One region of the Serratia sp. HNCC26DJ244 genome, then DNA from elsewhere that is predicted to be linked to it. Evidence: predicted binding sites of a transcription regulator. Region 1 holds the regulator's gene; the other holds the start of a gene.
The links. The regulator sigma-54, encoded in region 1, starts transcription at its own class of promoters, with help from an activator protein. The targets are predictions, from matches to a motif close to GTTGGCACANNTTTCGCTNT.

Region 1 (8,846 bases):
GATGTCATTAGTTTTACTTTTTGTCCCCAGACGGTCAAAATTAAGCAATAACGCAAAACAATCAAATTGTTTAACTTTTCGCCATTTAACACCTCTGTTGCTCGATCATTGCTGACGATGAGCAGTAAATAATCGGGTTATTACGGTATTGGTACCCAAATTGATTCAAGCGACAGCCAACGCATCTGAGACTTGAAGAGTGGCAAGTATACCCAATAAAGGACGCTGAATGTTTTTCGCGGTAGTGTTGCTAATTGTTGGTTTATTTTTATTGGTGTATGGGGCAGATAGGTTGGTGTATGGCGCGGCGGTCATCAGCCGTTCCCTGGGTGTCCCACCACTGATTATTGGCATGACTATTGTCGGTATCGGTACTTCGTTGCCGGAATTGCTCGTTTCGGTCACTGCTGCGTTGAATGGGCAGCCAGATATGGCTGTCGGTAACGTTTTAGGGTCGAATATCGTCAATATCTTATTGATTGTTGGGGGTGCAGCGCTTATCCATCCTTTGGCTGTACATTCTGAGGTATTGCGGCGTGAACTGCCGTTGCTGTTAGCGGTCACACTGTTATGTGGCTTTGTCCTGATGAATCATACCCTGAGTCGGTTGGATGGCGTGGTGTTGTTGCTTGCAGCGGCGGGATTTATCCTGCTGATGCTGAAAATCGCCAGGTTGGCGCAGCGCGAGGGCAACGATAGACTGACAGTAGAACAACTGTCAGAGTTGCCACAAGATAGCAGCAGTACCGTCGCGATACTCTGGTTGATTCTGGCCTTTGTTATCCTGCCACTGTCGTCAAAAATGGTGATTGATAATGCCACAGTGATTGCGCATTACTTTGATATGAGTGAATTGGTGGTTGGCCTGACCGTGGTGGCGATTGGTACCAGCCTACCTGAACTGGCGACATCTATCGCCGGTGCATTAAAAGGCGAAGATGATATGGCCGTCGGTAATATCATTGGGTCAAATATTTTTAACACCGTCATTGTGTTGGGTATCCCGGCGCTGTTGTCACCGGGCAGTATTGATCCTGCGGCTTTCCAGCGCGATTACTGGGTGATGTTGACCGCCAGCATGTTGCTTACCGTCCTTTGTATTGGTCGCAAACATCGTATCGGTCATCTGGCGGGGGCTCTGTTATTATGTGGATTTATTACGTATCTTGCAGTGCTGTTTTTCAACCCTTTCAGTTCATATGGCTTTGTCCTATAGCACCAAGAGAGAGCCAATACCGCCGTTCCTGACGGATAGCGGGTAAAAATCGATGGGAATGTGTATGTCATCTATCCAGTTGCAACCAGGTTTTGATTTTCAGCAGGCCGGCAAAGAAGTACTACAAATTGAACGTGAAGGTCTGGCTCAACTTGAGCAGTATATTGATGGGGATTTTACCCGCGCTTGTGAAGCGATTGCCGGATGCAGTGGTAAAGTGGTGGTGATGGGGATAGGCAAATCCGGCCATATTGGCAACAAAATTGCCGCTACCTTGGCCAGTACCGGCACTCCGGCGTTTTTTGTACACCCGGCGGAAGCCAGCCACGGTGATCTTGGCATGGTCTCAGCACAGGACATTGTGTTGGCTATCTCCAATTCCGGTGAGTCTAATGAGATTCTGGCATTGATTCCGGTCTTAAAACGCCTGCAGATCCGGCTAATTTGCATGACCAGCAACCCGGAAAGTGCCATGGGGAAAGCTGCCGATGTCCACCTTTGCATCAAGATCCCGCAGGAAGCTTGCCCGCTGGGTTTGGCACCCACCACCAGTACCACCGCCACGCTGGTGATGGGGGATGCTTTGGCAGTCGCATTGCTGAAAGCCCGTGGGTTTACGCCGGAGGATTTTGCCTTGTCTCATCCAGGGGGGGCTTTAGGGCGTCGTCTGTTGTTACGCGTTAGTGATATTATGCACACCGGTGATGAGATGCCACACGTCAGTGCAGAAGCTTCCTTGCGAGATGCCTTGCTGGAAATTACGCGTAAAAATATGGGTATGACTGCTGTCTGCAATGACCTGATGAAAATTGCTGGTATCTTTACTGATGGTGACTTACGTCGAGTGTTCGATATGGGTATTGATCTCAACAATGCCAAGATCGCTGATGTCATGACCTCAGGGGGTATTCGAGTGCGGCCAAACATGCTGGCAGTTGATGCGCTTAACCTGATGCAACAACGCCATATTACTGCAGTGCTGGTTGCTGATGGCGACCAATTGCTGGGTGTGGTACATATGCATGATATGCTGCGTGCTGGCGTCGTTTAATACAAGGAACGAACTGAATGAGTTTGGTTGAAACCTGCTACGGGCCGGTAACTGAAGACGTAATGGCTCGTGCCGGTAAGATCCGTATGCTGATTTGTGATGTTGACGGTGTACTATCAGATGGTTTTATCTATATGGGCAACCAGGGTGAAGAGCTGAAAGTCTTCAATGTGCGCGATGGCTACGGTATCCGCTGCCTGAAAACATCCGGTATCGAAGTGGCTATCATTACAGGTCGCTCAGCTAAACTGTTGGAAGACCGGGCAAAAACGCTGGATATTACACACCTGTATCAAGGGCAGTCCGATAAGCTTTTGGCCTTCCGGGAACTGTTGGATAAACTATCAATGGTGCCGGAAGAGATTGCTTATATTGGCGATGATCTGATCGACTGGCCGGTCATGGCCCAGGTAGGGTTGGCAGTGGCGGTGGCGGATGCTCATCCTCTGCTGTTGCCGCGGGCTCATTATGTCACCCGCATTGCGGGTGGGCGTGGGGCCGTTCGTGAATTGTGCGATTTGATCCTTCTGGCCCAAAACAAGCTGGAGGGCGCCAAAGGGCTGTCGATATGAGTAGAGCCAAATTGGGTATCACCCTTATTTTATTGGTGATTGTGCTGGCGTTGATCGGCTGGAATATGACTGAGGTTAGCCATGACAGTGGCACCATGCCGGTTAATAATCAGATGCCGACTTATCAGAGTCAACATACGGTGACGGTGGTTTATAACCCAGAAGGTAAGTTGAGCTATAAACTGGTGGCAGAAGAGGTTAATCATTACACCGAGGATGAAGTAACCTGGTTTGCTCAACCGGTGATGACGTTATTTGATACTAATGCGCTGGCTACTTGGTCAGTACGTGCAGATCGTGCCAAGTTGACCAAAGATCGTATGCTGTATCTGTATGGTAACGTTGAGGTGAACAGTTTGACGACGACCTCGCAATTGGAAAAAATCAAAACAGATAATGCGCAGATTAATCTGATAACCCAAGATGTTTCTTCCGATGATGAAGTGACGCTGTTCGGGGCGAATTTTACCTCTAACGGAATGAGAATGCGTGGCAATCTGCGGGAAAAAACCGCTGAGCTGATTGATAAGGTTAAGACCAACTATGAAATTCCAAGTAAAAACACAACTCCGTAATCTATTGATCGTCAGCCTGGTTTTAACCGCCAGCACGTCAGCATTGGCGTTGAAATCTGATGCTGATCAACCGATCAACATCAATTCGTTGAAACAGTCACTGGATATGCAAACCAATGTCAGCACCTTTACTGATGAGGTGGTGATCAGGCAAGGGACGATTGAGATCAAAGCCGATAAAGTGGTGGTGACTCGTCCTGACGGTGATCAGAACAAAACCTTTATTGAGGCATTCGGTAACCCAGTCACCTTCCAGCAGATGCAGGACGATGGCAAACTGGTGAAAGGCCATGCGCAGAAAGTGCGTTATGATGTTGCAACTCAATTGGTGACACTGACGGGCAATGCCTTCCTTGAACAGCTTGACAGCAACGTTCAGGGGGATCGTATTACATACTTGGTGCAGCAACAACAGATGCAGGCGTTTAGCGATAAAGGCCGACGCGTGACCACCGTGTTGGTCCCATCACAGTTGCAAGACAAAAACGCTCAAAAGAAGAGTAACTAATCACCTATGGCAACACTCATCGCAGAAAATCTGGCGAAAGCCTATAAAGGCCGTAAAGTCGTTGAAGACGTCAGTCTGAAAGTGAAATCTGGCGAAATTGTCGGTCTATTAGGGCCAAATGGTGCAGGTAAAACCACCACATTTTATATGGTGGTCGGTATCGTTCAGCGTGATGCCGGGCGTATTGTGATCGATGACGAAGACATCAGTATTTTGCCGCTGCATGCTCGTGCCCGCCGTGGCATTGGCTACCTGCCTCAGGAAGCCTCAATCTTTCGTCGATTGAGTGTTTACAATAATTTGATGGCGGTGTTAGAGATCCGCTCTGACCTCACACATGAGCAGCGTGATGATCGTGCCGTTGAGTTGATGGAAGAGTTCCATATCTCTCATCTGCGTGACAACCTGGGCCAGTCACTCTCCGGTGGTGAACGCCGCCGGGTGGAGATAGCCCGGGCACTGGCTGCTAATCCCAAATTTATCTTGCTGGATGAACCTTTTGCGGGTGTTGACCCGATTTCTGTTATCGATATCAAAAAGATTATCGAGCACCTGCGCGACAGTGGCTTGGGCGTATTGATTACTGATCACAACGTGCGTGAAACATTGGACGTCTGTGAACATGCGTATATCGTCAGCCAGGGCAAACTGATTGCGCATGGTACGCCGGACATTATTTTAGCTGATGAACAGGTGAAGCGCGTTTATCTGGGCGAAGAGTTCCGCCTTTAGATTGCAGTCGTCCGTCCACAGTTCGCTGCTAATGGAAATAAACAGAAGATTATGAAGCAAGGTTTGCAACTCAGGTTGAGCCAACAGTTGGCGATGACCCCTCAACTACAACAGGCGATACGCTTGTTGCAGCTGTCTACGCTTGAGCTTCAGCAGGAGATCCAACAGGCGTTAGAGAGCAATCCGCTGCTTGAACAGTTTGAGGATCAGCATCAGGAAATTGATGCTAAAGAAACCGTCGATACTGAAGAGATGGATACCAGCACGGCGCTGGAGCAAAAGGAGATGCCCGAGGAGTTGCCGCTGGATGCCACTTGGGATGAAATCTATACGGCGGGCACCCCGTCTGGTACCGGTACCGATTATCGTGATGATGAATTGCCAGTCTATCAGGGGGAGACCACACAAACCTTGCAGGACTACCTGATGTGGCAGGTGGAACTGACGCCGTTCTCTGATACTGATGCCGCGATTGCTACTGCGATTGTTGATGCTGTTGACGATACCGGTTATCTCACCGTATCGCTGGACGATATTCTCGAGAGTATTGGTGATGATAATGTGGCGATGGATGAGATTGAGGCGGTATTGAAGCGCGTACAGCGTTTTGACCCAGTCGGCGTCGCCGCTCGTGATCTGCGTGACTGCCTGCTGATCCAGTTGTCGCAATATGCTAAAGAGACCCCTTATCTTGAACAGGCCCGGTTGATCATCAGTGAACATTTAGATTTACTGGCTAATCATGACTTTCGTAGCTTGATGCGAACAACTCGGCTAAAAGAAGATACACTAAAAGAGGTGATGGTGTTGATCCAGTCTCTTGAGCCGCGGCCAGGGCAGTCGATCAACACCGGCGAGTCGGAGTATGTGATCCCTGATGTGCTGGTGCGTAAGGGGCAAGACCAATGGTTGGTGGAACTTAATACAGATAGTATTCCACGCCTGAAAATCAACCAGCACTACGCGGCAATGGGCAACAGTGTACGTAATGATGCAGATGGTCAGTTTATACGTAGCAATCTGCAAGAAGCGAAATGGCTGATTAAAAGCCTGGAAAGCCGGAACGAAACACTGCTCAAGGTGACACGTTGTATTGTTGAGCAGCAGCAGGCGTTTTTTGAACAGGGTGACGAGTTTATGAAACCCATGGTACTGGCGGATATCGCTCAGGCTGTGGAGATGCATGAATCGACAATATCGCGCGTGACGACGCAGAAGTTTCTGCACAGTCCGCGTGGTGTTTTCGAGTTGAAATATTTCTTCTCCAGTCATGTGAATACCGATAGTGGCGGTGAAGCCTCTTCAACGGCAATCAGGGCGTTAGTGAAGAAATTAATTGCGGCGGAAAATCCCGCTAAGCCGCTTAGCGACAGCAAACTGGCTACAATGCTTTCCAAACAAGGGATCATGGTAGCTCGGCGTACTGTCGCCAAGTATCGAGAGTCTTTGTCCATCCCGCCGTCCAATCAACGTAAAAAGTTGGTTTGACCTCAATAGAGAAGGAAGACATTATGCAGCTCAACATTACCGGACACCACATCGAAATCACCGAACCTATGCGTGAGTTCGTCAATAATAAATTTGCCAAACTCGAACAGTATTTTGACCACATCAATCAGGTGTATGTCGTACTCAGTGTGGAAAAGGTGCAGCAGATTGCGGAAGCAACGGTGCATGTGAATGGCGGCGAGTTGCACGCCTCTTCGGAAAAAGAAGATATGTATGCCGCGATTGATTGCCTGATCGACAAATTGGCGCGTCAATTGAACAAACATAAAGACAAACTAAAACAATACTGACATTCTGGGCCACCACCGTCGTATGCGGTGGTGGCCCATATCGTAGTTGAGTTGGCTACATAACGACCATCGGCACCTTATCTACTACACGGCTGGTGCTGATAAGCCATCAGGGTTAAATAGGCGAAAACTGTTTTATCACCGCAATCAAGTTCACTTTTTTACTGATAAGAGCGCGGAGTGAGGCAGTTTTAAGTGAAAATAAGATGAACAACGAAATAATGCAATTAAGCTCGGTGCTAAACATCGAGTGCACCAAAAGCTCGGTACACTGCACCAGCAAGAAGCGAGCTTTGGAGATTATCAGTGAATTGGCCGCGACTCAGCTTAACCTGCCTTCACAGGTGGTTTTTGATGCGGTTCTCACGCGGGAACGAATGGGCAGCACAGGGATTGGTAATGGTATCGCCATCCCGCATGGCAAACTGGAAGAAGACACGTTGCGAGCGGTAGGTGTTTTCATCCGTCTTGACCAACCTATTGCCTTTGATGCCATTGATAATCAACCGGTGGATCTACTTTTTGCATTACTGGTCCCGGCGGATCAATGTAAAACTCATTTGCATACTTTGTCGCTGGTCGCCAAACGATTGGCTGATAAAACGGTGTGTCGCCGCTTGCGGACGGCGCAAAGTGATGAAGAACTGTACCAGATTATCACCGAGTAAACATAGGCAGAGACTTCCCGTATGGAAAGCGCCTGTATTGTTTATTAAACCTAACCGTGGTGTAACCACCACGCTAATGTCAGGGAGAGTTGCCACATGGTGCTGATGATAGTCAGCGGCCGTTCCGGTTCAGGAAAATCTGTCGCCTTGCGGGCGCTGGAAGACATGGGTTTTTACTGCGTTGATAACCTGCCAGTGGTACTGCTGCCACAGCTTGCCCAAACATTGGCTGAGCGCAATAGTTCTGCCGCGGTGAGTATTGACGTGCGTAATATGCCGGAATCGCCGGAAGTTTTTGAGTATGCGATGACTCAGTTGCCAGAGAGCTTCTCGCCGCAACTCCTTTTCCTCGATGCTGATCGTAACACCTTGATCCGTCGTTACAGTGATACTCGTCGTCTGCACCCACTCTCGGCTAAAAACCTGTCATTGGAAAGTGCCATTGATGAAGAAAATGATCTGCTGGAGCCATTACGTTCGCGCGCTGATCTGATCATTGATACCTCTGAAATGTCAGTTCACGAGTTGGCTGAAATGCTGCGTACCCGCCTGTTAGGTAAGCGTGAGCGGGAACTGACGATGGTATTTGAATCCTTTGGCTTCAAGCATGGCATTCCTATTGATGCGGACTATGTATTTGATGTGCGTTTTCTGCCCAATCCGCATTGGGATCCCAAACTGCGGCCGATGACCGGTCTGGATAAACCGGTGGCGGCGTTTCTTGATCGTCATACGGAAGTTCACAATTTTATCTATCAGACGCGCAGCTATCTGGAACAGTGGTTGCCGATGTTAGAGACCAATAATCGTAGCTATTTGACTGTAGCGATTGGTTGTACCGGGGGTAAGCACCGTTCGGTTTATGTGGCGGAACAACTGGCGGATTATTTTCGTTCGCGCGGTAAGAATGTGCAGTCACGTCACCGCACGCTGGAAAAGCGTAAGCAATGACGGTCAGGCAAACGGTAGAGATCAAAAACCGCTTGGGGATGCATGCGCGGCCTGCCATGAAGTTGTTTGAGTTAGTGCAGAGCTTTGATGCCGAAGTGTTATTACGTAATGACAGTGGCACCGAGGCAGAGGCCAGCAGCGTGATTGCGCTGCTGATGTTGGACTCTGCTCAGGGTCGCCATATTGAGATCGAAGCCAGCGGGCCAGAGGAACAGCAGGCCTTGGCGGCGGTCATTGAACTGTTTAATTCCGGTTTTGATGAAGATTAACCTCCGTTATCAATGTTTGCTCTTTGTTGTTTATCTCTGATATTGACTTCTAGAGCTTGAGGTATGACAGGTATAAGGTGACGAACATGGCTTCAAGCCTGATGATTACCAACCGGCAAACCTGGTTTGGTCATGGCACTATCCAGCGTTTGATTCCGTTGCTGCGCAGTGAGCCGCAGCCAACATTACTTTTCACCTGCCGTTCATTTCTTAATGGGCCTATTTATGGCTCATTGGCGGATACACTGGCACCATGCTTAGTCGGTAGTGAGATTGTCGCTCATGAAGCCTCACCCCAGGAGATCGACCAATGGGTTACGCGCTGGCGTGGAAAAGTGCAGCGCGTGGTGGCCATTGGTGGCGGGAGCGTGCTTGATGCTGCCAAGGCGTTCTCTGCGCTGATCGAACATCCTTTACCGACCCTACGTTATATGGAGAAGGTCGGGGATAGCCAAATCAGTGGTGCCACACTGCCATTAATCGCCGTTCCTACCACCGCCGGTAC
Region 2 (8,846 bases), on a different contig from region 1:
CGCTCCAAGCCCATATGAGTCAGCACTTTACCAACTTTACCACTACGGGTTTTGCCATCACTGTCGATAACGGTGATTTGCTGGTTAGGCTTCACTTTGCCGCGCTTGATACGGCCGATGCCGATAACACCCACGTAGTTGTTATAATCCAGTTGAGAGATTTGCATCTGGAATGGGGCATCCTGCTCAACCTGAGGAGCAGCTACGTGATCAACAATGGCCTGATACAACGGGGTCATATCTTCAGACATCTCGTTATAGTCAGTACCTGCGATCCCCAGCAATGCTGATGCATAGATAATCGGGAAATCGAGTTGTTCGTCGGTTGCATCCAGATTAACGAACAGATCAAAAACCTGATCCACCACCCAATCAGGGCGCGCACCAGGACGATCGACCTTATTAATCACCACGATCGGTTTCAGACCATTGGCGAAGGCTTTCTTGGTCACAAAACGGGTTTGCGGCATTGGGCCATCCATTGCATCCACAACCAGCAGCACCGAGTCAACCATCGACATCACACGCTCAACCTCACCGCCAAAGTCGGCGTGCCCTGGGGTATCGACGATATTGATACGATAGTCTTTCCAATTAATGGCGGTATTTTTTGCGAGAATGGTAATCCCACGCTCTTTCTCCAAATCGTTGGAGTCCATTACTCGTTCAGTTGCTTCCTCACGCTCTCCGAAGGTACCGGATTGTTGTAGCAGCTTGTCAACCAGGGTAGTTTTCCCATGGTCAACGTGGGCAATAATGGCGATATTACGCAAATTTTCGATCACAGCTTTGCCTCAGGCATTAGAAATAGCGCGCTATTGTACACGTATTAAGCGAGGGACTAAACAAGATCACAACACTCTCTTATAAACAACTGTGTCTAGACTGGTTTGTGATCACATTCACGATGAAAAATTCAACAATTGGATACATTTCGCCCCGTTGTAGTGCCCCATTTCACCTTTTTTGCACCACATTAGTGCATCCCATCACTAATGGTGCATACTGCAGAGAGGCAAAAACCGCGCTAACAGGCGATTATTGCGCCATTAAAAAGTTGGCACGGTTTTCGCTTAATCTAGATCATCGAGCGAAATCCGTCAGGTTACACAGATTCGTTCCACCACGACAATGATAAATCCGGGAGAGTTAAGTATGTCCGCTGAACACGTTTTGACGATGCTGAATGAGCATGAAGTGAAATTCGTAGACCTGCGTTTCACTGATACCAAAGGTAAAGAACAGCACGTTACCATCCCTGCTCATCAGGTAAATGCCGACTTCTTCGAAGAAGGTAAAATGTTTGACGGCTCCTCAATCGGTGGTTGGAAAGGTATCAACGAATCTGACATGGTGCTGATGCCGGATGCCAGCACCGCCGTTTTAGATCCTTTCTTTGAGGAGTCCACGCTGATTATTCGCTGTGACATCCTTGAACCTGGCACCATGCAAGGCTACGACCGCGACCCACGTTCCATTTCTAAGCGTGCAGAAGACTTCCTGCGCTCTTCTGGTATTGCTGATACCGTGCTCTTTGGGCCAGAACCAGAGTTCTTCCTGTTCGATGATGTTCGTTTCGGTAGCAGCATCCGCGGTTCCCATGTCAGCATCGACGACATTGAAGGTGCCTGGAACACCAGCACCAAATACGAAGGCGGCAACAAAGGTCATCGCCCAGCAGTTAAAGGCGGTTACTTCCCAGTGCCCCCAGTTGACTCGTCACAGGACATCCGTTCTACCATGTGTTTGACCATGGAGGAGATGGGGCTGGTAGTTGAAGCGCATCACCACGAAGTGGCAACCGCCGGTCAGAATGAAGTGGCTACCCGCTTCAACACCATGACCAAGAAAGCTGACGAAATCCAAATCTACAAATATGTCGTACACAACGTGGCTCACGCCTTCGGCAAAACCGCGACATTTATGCCAAAACCGATGTTCGGCGATAACGGCTCTGGGATGCACTGCCACATGTCGTTGGCCAAGAACGGCAATAACCTGTTCGCTGGCGACAAATACGGCGGTTTGTCTGAAATTGCACTGTTCTATATTGGTGGCATTATCAAGCATGCTAAAGCGATTAACGCCTTGGCTAACCCAACCACCAACTCTTACAAGCGTCTGGTCCCTGGCTATGAAGCACCGGTGATGCTGGCTTACTCTGCCCGTAACCGTTCTGCCTCCATCCGTATCCCGGTGGTAGCCAGCCCGAAAGCACGCCGTATCGAAGCGCGTTTCCCAGATCCAGCGGCTAACCCTTACCTGTGCTTTGCCGCACTGCTGATGGCCGGCCTGGATGGCATTATCAACAAGATCCATCCTGGCGATGCCATGGACAAAAACCTGTATGACCTGCCACCAGAAGAAGAAGCTGAAATTCCAAAAGTTGCAGGTTCACTGGATGAAGCCATGGCTGCACTGAATGAAGACCGTGAATTCCTGACCCGTGGTGGGGTATTCACTGACGACGCTATCGATGCCTACATCGAACTGCGTAAAGAAGAGATGGATCGTGTTCGTATGACGCCACACCCAGTTGAATTTGAACTGTACTACAGCGTTTAAGTCATACACGCGCGGTCTATTGATCGCGCGTCTTACTCTATTTTTCCGTTTTTTTGTTGCCGTGGAAACTTTTCGCCCATCTTCTGATGGGCTTTTTTCGCCACGCTATGTTCTGCAAAACGGTTTCATACCCCAACAGTCAGAAATAATGTAGGATTAAGTGCACTAAAAAAGTGCAGAAAAGTGCTTTACCCGATAGATTCTAAGCTGCAACTCAATAGTAATCAGACAACAGATTGACTAACTGCTGATTTAAACAGCACTTGCGCTAGCCCCAAGGGTGAGCATCAATAATCAGATTCACCATCCTCTGGAATTTGCTCTGCCAGGTAACAGAGGGGCAAGGATATGTATGGCAACTGATAAGCTACCCGATGCAGGGCAAATCCTTAACTCTCTTATCAACAGTATTCTGCTGTTGGATGACCGATTAGCCATTCGTTACGCCAATCCCGCAGCACAACAGTTACTGGCGCAAAGTTCTCGTAAACTGTTCGGTACCCCATTACCGGATTTACTGAGCTATTTCTCACTAAACATCGAGATGATGCGTGAGAACCTCAATAGTGGCCAGGGTTTTACCGATAACGAAGTCACCCTGGTTATCGACAGTCGCGCACATATTCTCTCCTTAACGGCGCAGGTTTTACCTGAGGGTTTTATCCTGATGGAGCTGGCACCCATGGATAATCAACGCCGCCTAAGCCAGGAGCAATTGCAGCATGCCCAACAGGTCGCCGCGCGTGATTTAGTCCGCGGGTTGGCCCATGAAATCAAAAATCCATTGGGTGGCCTGCGCGGTGCAGCACAGTTGCTAGCCAAGGCTCTGCCCGACCCAGTATTGACGGAATACACCAAGGTGATCATTGAACAAGCTGACCGGCTGCGTAACCTGGTGGATCGCCTGCTTGGGCCACAACGCCCAGGGCAATACGTTACCCAAAGTATTCACCAGGTGGTGGAGAGAGTTTGTCAGTTGGTGTCATTGGAAAAGCCAGATAATGTCGCATTGGTACGGGATTACGACCCCAGTCTGCCAGAACTGGCACATGACCCAGAACAAATTGAGCAAGTACTGCTCAATATCACCCGTAATGCCCTGCAGGCGCTAAGTGAACGCGGTGGCACCATTACGCTGCGCACCCGTACTGGATTTCAAACAACGCTGCATGGCAACCGCCACCGATTAGTGGCTCGCATCGATATTGAAGATAACGGCCCCGGTGTCCCGGCACAACTGCAGGATACCCTGTTCTATCCCATGGTGAGTGGTCGTGAAGGGGGTACCGGCCTGGGACTCTCCATTGCCCGTAGTCTTATCGATCAACATGGCGGGAAAATTGAATTTAACAGTTGGCCAGGGCATACCGAATTCTCGGTTTACCTGCCTATTTGTAAGTAGAGGTCTGTATGCAACAAGGGATAGCCTGGATTGTCGATGATGATAGCGCCATCCGCTGGGTGCTTGAACGGGCGCTAACAGGAACCGGTATCAGTTGTACCACTTTCGACAATGGCAACGCAGTGTTGAGCGCATTGGCAACACAAACCCCAGATGTGTTGTTGTCGGATATCCGCATGCCAGGGATGAATGGCCTGGCCCTGCTCAAGCAGATAAAACTGCACCATCCCCTGCTTCCTGTCATCATCATGACAGCGCATTCAGATCTGGATGCAGCAGTCAGTGCCTATCAGGAAGGCGCGTTTGATTATCTGCCAAAACCCTTTGATATTGATGAAGCGGTAGCGTTGGTAGAACGAGCCATCAGCCACTATCAGGAACAACAACAGCCTGTCCGCCCGCCACCCACCAGCGATCCCGTGGCGGATATTATTGGTGAAGCACCTGCCATGCAGGATGTATTCCGTATTATTGGCCGCCTATCACGCTCATCCATCAGTGTCCTGATTAATGGTGAGTCAGGTACCGGTAAAGAGCTGGTTGCCCATGCGTTGCATCGCCATAGTCCGCGAGCTAAGTTGCCCTTTATCGCCCTCAATATGGCCGCCATCCCGAAAGATCTCATTGAGTCAGAGCTATTCGGTCACGAAAAAGGGGCATTTACCGGTGCCAATCAGATCCGTCAGGGGCGTTTTGAGCAGGCGGATGGCGGGACGCTATTCCTGGATGAGATTGGTGATATGCCACTGGATGTGCAAACTCGCCTGTTACGCGTATTAGCTGATGGCCAATTTTACCGTGTAGGTGGTTATGCACCGGTAAAGGTGGATGTTCGTATCATTGCCGCGACCCACCAAAACCTGGAACTGCGCGTGCAGGAAGGTCGGTTTCGCGAGGATCTGTTTCACCGCCTGAATGTGATCCGCGTACATCTGCCACCATTACGGGAACGCCGTGAAGATATCCCACGCCTGGCTCGCTATTTTCTGCAAGTTGCCGCGAAGGAGTTGGGGGTTGAGGTAAAAAACCTGCACCCGGAAACTGAAGCCGCTCTCACTCGCCTGCCTTGGCCAGGTAATGTTCGTCAGCTAGAAAACACCTGCCGCTGGCTAACGGTGATGGCCGCTGGGCAAGAGGTATTGGTTCAGGATCTGCCCAGTGAACTCTTTGACACCACGCCCGCTGAATCCGCTAATCATAACCAGTCGGTCAACTGGGTAACGCTGTTGGCGCAATGGGCCGACCACGCGCTACGTTCGGGTCATCAAAACCTGTTATCTGAAGCACAACCAGAAATGGAACGTGCGCTACTCACTACCGCCCTGCGATACACCCAAGGACATAAGCAGGAAGCAGCTCGCTTACTGGGATGGGGTAGAAATACCTTAACGCGTAAGCTGAAAGAGTTGGGAATGGAATAAGGGCCCACGATGCATGATTAAAAACACCATAGATGATTAAAAACGCAATCAAGCGCACAAAAAATCGGCAAAAATAGTCTTTACAGGACCAGTGACAGCAGTATGATCGGGTCACAAATTCCGGAGGCTTGTGATGCTGGATTCATTTATCGTTTTTATTACTCAAGGGGCAGACGTCAGTTCTGCCGTCAGCCATACACCGCTGACCGCCGTGGCCGCCTTACTGTGTGCCACCCTGATCAATTTCTTCAGTTAAAAAACAGCCACCATGGCAGCGGTTGTTTTATACCTGTAGCCATTCAAGCGGCAGAAAGATTAACTGCAGCTTGAATAAGCTTGGGTTGAAACATTAGATAACGCGTGAAAACTGTTGAGCACGCGCCTGTTTGCGCAGATAAATATCAAAGCACATGCAAATATTTCGGATCAACAAGCGCCCACGTGGTGTTACCCGAATTCCTTGATCATTGCGCTCCACCAGGCCATCACGTTCAAAGGGGGCCAGTAATAACAAGTCAGGCGCAAAATAATCAGCAAACTCGATGCCATGTAATTGCTCAATGGGTTGATAATCGAGCTGGAAATTACAGATCAGTGTTTTAATCACATCACGGCGCAAACAGTCGTCCGGTGTCATTGTCAGGCCGCGCCATAAAGCATTACCGCTCTCTTCCACCTGCGCATAATACGTTTTCAGCTCTTTTTGGTTCTGCGCGTAACTATCGCCCAGCATACTGATGGCGGAAACCCCCAACCCCAGGAGATCGCTTTCTCCTTGTGTGGTGTATCCCTGGAAATTACGATGCAATTTGCCTTCACGTTGGGCGATAGCCAGCTCATCATTGGGTCGAGCAAAGTGATCCATACCAATAAACTGGTAGCCTGACTCGGTCAGTGAAGTGATAGTTTGTTGCAGAATATCCAGCTTTTGTTGCGCACTCGGCAAGTCAGCATCTTTTATTTTGCGTTGAGCAGGGAACAGATTAGGTAAATGGGCGTAATTAAACACACTCAAACGATCCGGATTCAACTCTGCTACGCGCTGTAAAGTAAAGGCAAAACTCTCTGGGGTCTGCTTTGGCAGGCCATAGATCAGATCGATATTGGTGGAATTGAACCCTAGCGACTTGGCCCGAGCGATCAGGGCAAAAATAAACGCTTCATCCTGCTCACGGTTAACCAGACGTTGCACTTCCTTGTTAAAATCCTGTACCCCCATACTCAAACGGTTAAAACCTTCATCACGCAGGTGGTCCAGCACATCCAGTTCAATCTCTCGCGGATCTATCTCAATCGACATTTCCGCATCCGGCTGAACATCAAAGTGCTGACGCAGCATGGCCACCAGCCGGCTGATTTGCCGCTTATCAAGATAAGTGGGCGTACCGCCACCCCAATGTATCTGGCTCACTTTGCGGCCATTAAACAGCGGGGCACGAGCAATAATCTCCTGCTCCAGCACCGTCAGATATTCATCCGCTTTATGGGTTTGGCGTGTCACCAGTTTGTTACAGCCACAGAAGTAACAGAGCTTATGGCAAAATGGAATATGCACATAAAGCGAAAGCGGGCGCTCAGGATAACGCACAGCAGCATGTTGGAACGCAGTTTCATCATAGCTCTGATTAAACTCCAACGCTGTAGGGTAGGAGGTGTAACGGGGGCCTGAATAGTTATATTTTTGTATTAAGGCTAAATCCCAGACTATTGTCTGTTCTGACATGCTTACTCCTTTCGATATTTTTTTCTACCGAGCCGGGAAATGGGCAACTGCGTGCATTGTCTGACCGCAGAAGCACGGCGAAAGCGCGCCTGACGTTTCGATAGCCGCCACAGTTTACCGGATAACCACAGTAGATAACATGTCAATAACAAGGCTATCACTGGGATCAGCCACATACAGGATTAACTACCCTTCAATAGTTTCAGGATATCTTCCTGTTTCTCGTCATCTTCGTCTTCATCACCCAATTCAATGCCCAACTGTTGCATCAGTTCATCAATACGATCCAGAGTCTGATCGACATACTGCTGATCTTCAGCGCTTAGGGTTGCACCAATATCGAGACGATCAAGCAATGCATCCAGACGCTCATCATTTTCCAGTTTGCTGAGTTCTTCCTCGGGAGAGAGACGGGGTTTGTCTTCTACTTTCTGCTTGGGTTGAGGTTTTACCTTCGCTTTAGCTTCAACCACTAACGCTACTGGCACTTTACTGCCAATACGGGGATCTTTGGGTTGGGCCCCAGTCTTATTTTTTTGGTTAGCAGACTCAACCTGAGTCCGCGAACCAGAAGCATTGCCACGACGTTTTTTCACATGCTTACGCTCACGAGCTTCTTGATCAAGCTCCATACGGCTTTTCTTTTTACTTTTTGACGTCGCCACACTGCTACGTGGAACGCGAGGGGCTTTTGATGGCTGATTCATGGTTTATGCTCTCAGGGGATCTGGATTCAGTATATACCCAAGTTTACTGTTGCCGGCTACGGCTACTTGAATGAACCTGAATAAAGTAATGCGATACGATTGTGGCGGAATCTAGCAGAAAGCCAACAAAGAAAAAAGGCAGCAGGTATAACCTGCTGCCTTTTCCCCACCTTCAACTGAAGGATATACTGATTATGCACTCCATGCATACACTCAACATCCCGGTCTTTCCATTTGCAAAAACGCATTCCCTGCAACAATGTTCTTCATCCTGAAGAAAGAATCGTCCATAGCGAAATCCGTTTACAACCACTCGTCCTGAGTGCGCTTCCTGCGGGCATCCTGATTGCCGTTACTGAGTTATCCCTAAGCTATTCATACCTCTGGTACAAACAATCGCACTCCTTGCGACAATGTTCTTCATCCTGAAGAAATAACGTCCATGACAAAATCCGTTTACAACCACTCGTCCTGAGTGTGCTTCCTGCGGGCATCCTGATTGCCGTTACTGGATTATCCCTATCCCCTTAGTACAAAACTCCCTCTAACATCATCCTGTCACTCATTGCACACCTTGTGCACTCCCTGAGATTTATCACCCTTCCTGGATGTTCCTGTTTCCTTCGCGTCCTGCGATGAAAGCTACTTTACGCTTTTATGGATTACGCTCAAGCCACCTACCATTGGCTTACAGTGATATTTTTTCCATAATAAATACAATATATTGTTTTTTAACAAAAAAATAAAAAATCACCATCAGATAAAGCGATATTGCCGCCTCTTCTAATGGCAAATGTCTTACACAACCGATACCGTTTTATACCGAAGTTGATGCAAGCAAATAAAGAGACCTGGCAAGGTTGCTTGAATGATCCCCCCTTTTTATCGCCGATACAGTTATAATCACCCACCAGATAGCCATCTATCCTCACGGAGACGAAAAATTTTGACCAGCAAGAATTACAATTATCATGTGACCCATTTCGTCACCAGTGCACCCGATATTCGCCACCTTCCCGCTGATGAAG

Region 2: the regulator sigma-54 is predicted to act here: its motif matches at 1,057-1,076, upstream of glnA (glutamate--ammonia ligase).

Annotation. Positions count from the first base shown of each region.
Region 1 is NZ_JBXUGO010000006.1:155,329-164,174, forward strand. Features, by position in the region: gene AC2A06_RS07415 (calcium/sodium antiporter) at 230-1,216, shown strand; gene kdsD (arabinose-5-phosphate isomerase KdsD) at 1,281-2,267, shown strand; gene kdsC (3-deoxy-manno-octulosonate-8-phosphatase KdsC) at 2,285-2,839, shown strand; gene lptC (LPS export ABC transporter periplasmic protein LptC) at 2,836-3,414, shown strand; gene lptA (lipopolysaccharide ABC transporter substrate-binding protein LptA) at 3,383-3,922, shown strand; gene lptB (LPS export ABC transporter ATP-binding protein) at 3,929-4,654, shown strand; gene rpoN (RNA polymerase factor sigma-54) at 4,706-6,142, shown strand; gene hpf (ribosome hibernation promoting factor) at 6,166-6,453, shown strand; gene ptsN (PTS IIA-like nitrogen regulatory protein PtsN) at 6,660-7,121, shown strand; gene rapZ (RNase adapter RapZ) at 7,218-8,072, shown strand; gene npr (PTS phosphocarrier protein NPr) at 8,069-8,341, shown strand; gene AC2A06_RS07470 (iron-containing alcohol dehydrogenase) at 8,428-8,846, shown strand, end outside.
Region 2 is NZ_JBXUGO010000016.1:88,753-97,598, forward strand. Features, by position in the region: gene typA (ribosome-dependent GTPase TypA) at 1-785, opposite strand, end outside; gene glnA (glutamate--ammonia ligase) at 1,156-2,565, shown strand; gene glnL (nitrogen regulation protein NR(II)) at 2,918-3,967, shown strand; gene glnG (nitrogen regulation protein NR(I)) at 3,976-5,388, shown strand; gene AC2A06_RS13525 (YshB family small membrane protein) at 5,522-5,644, shown strand; gene hemN (oxygen-independent coproporphyrinogen III oxidase) at 5,738-7,111, opposite strand; gene yihI (Der GTPase-activating protein YihI) at 7,294-7,818, opposite strand; gene yihA (ribosome biogenesis GTP-binding protein YihA/YsxC) at 8,765-8,846, shown strand, end outside.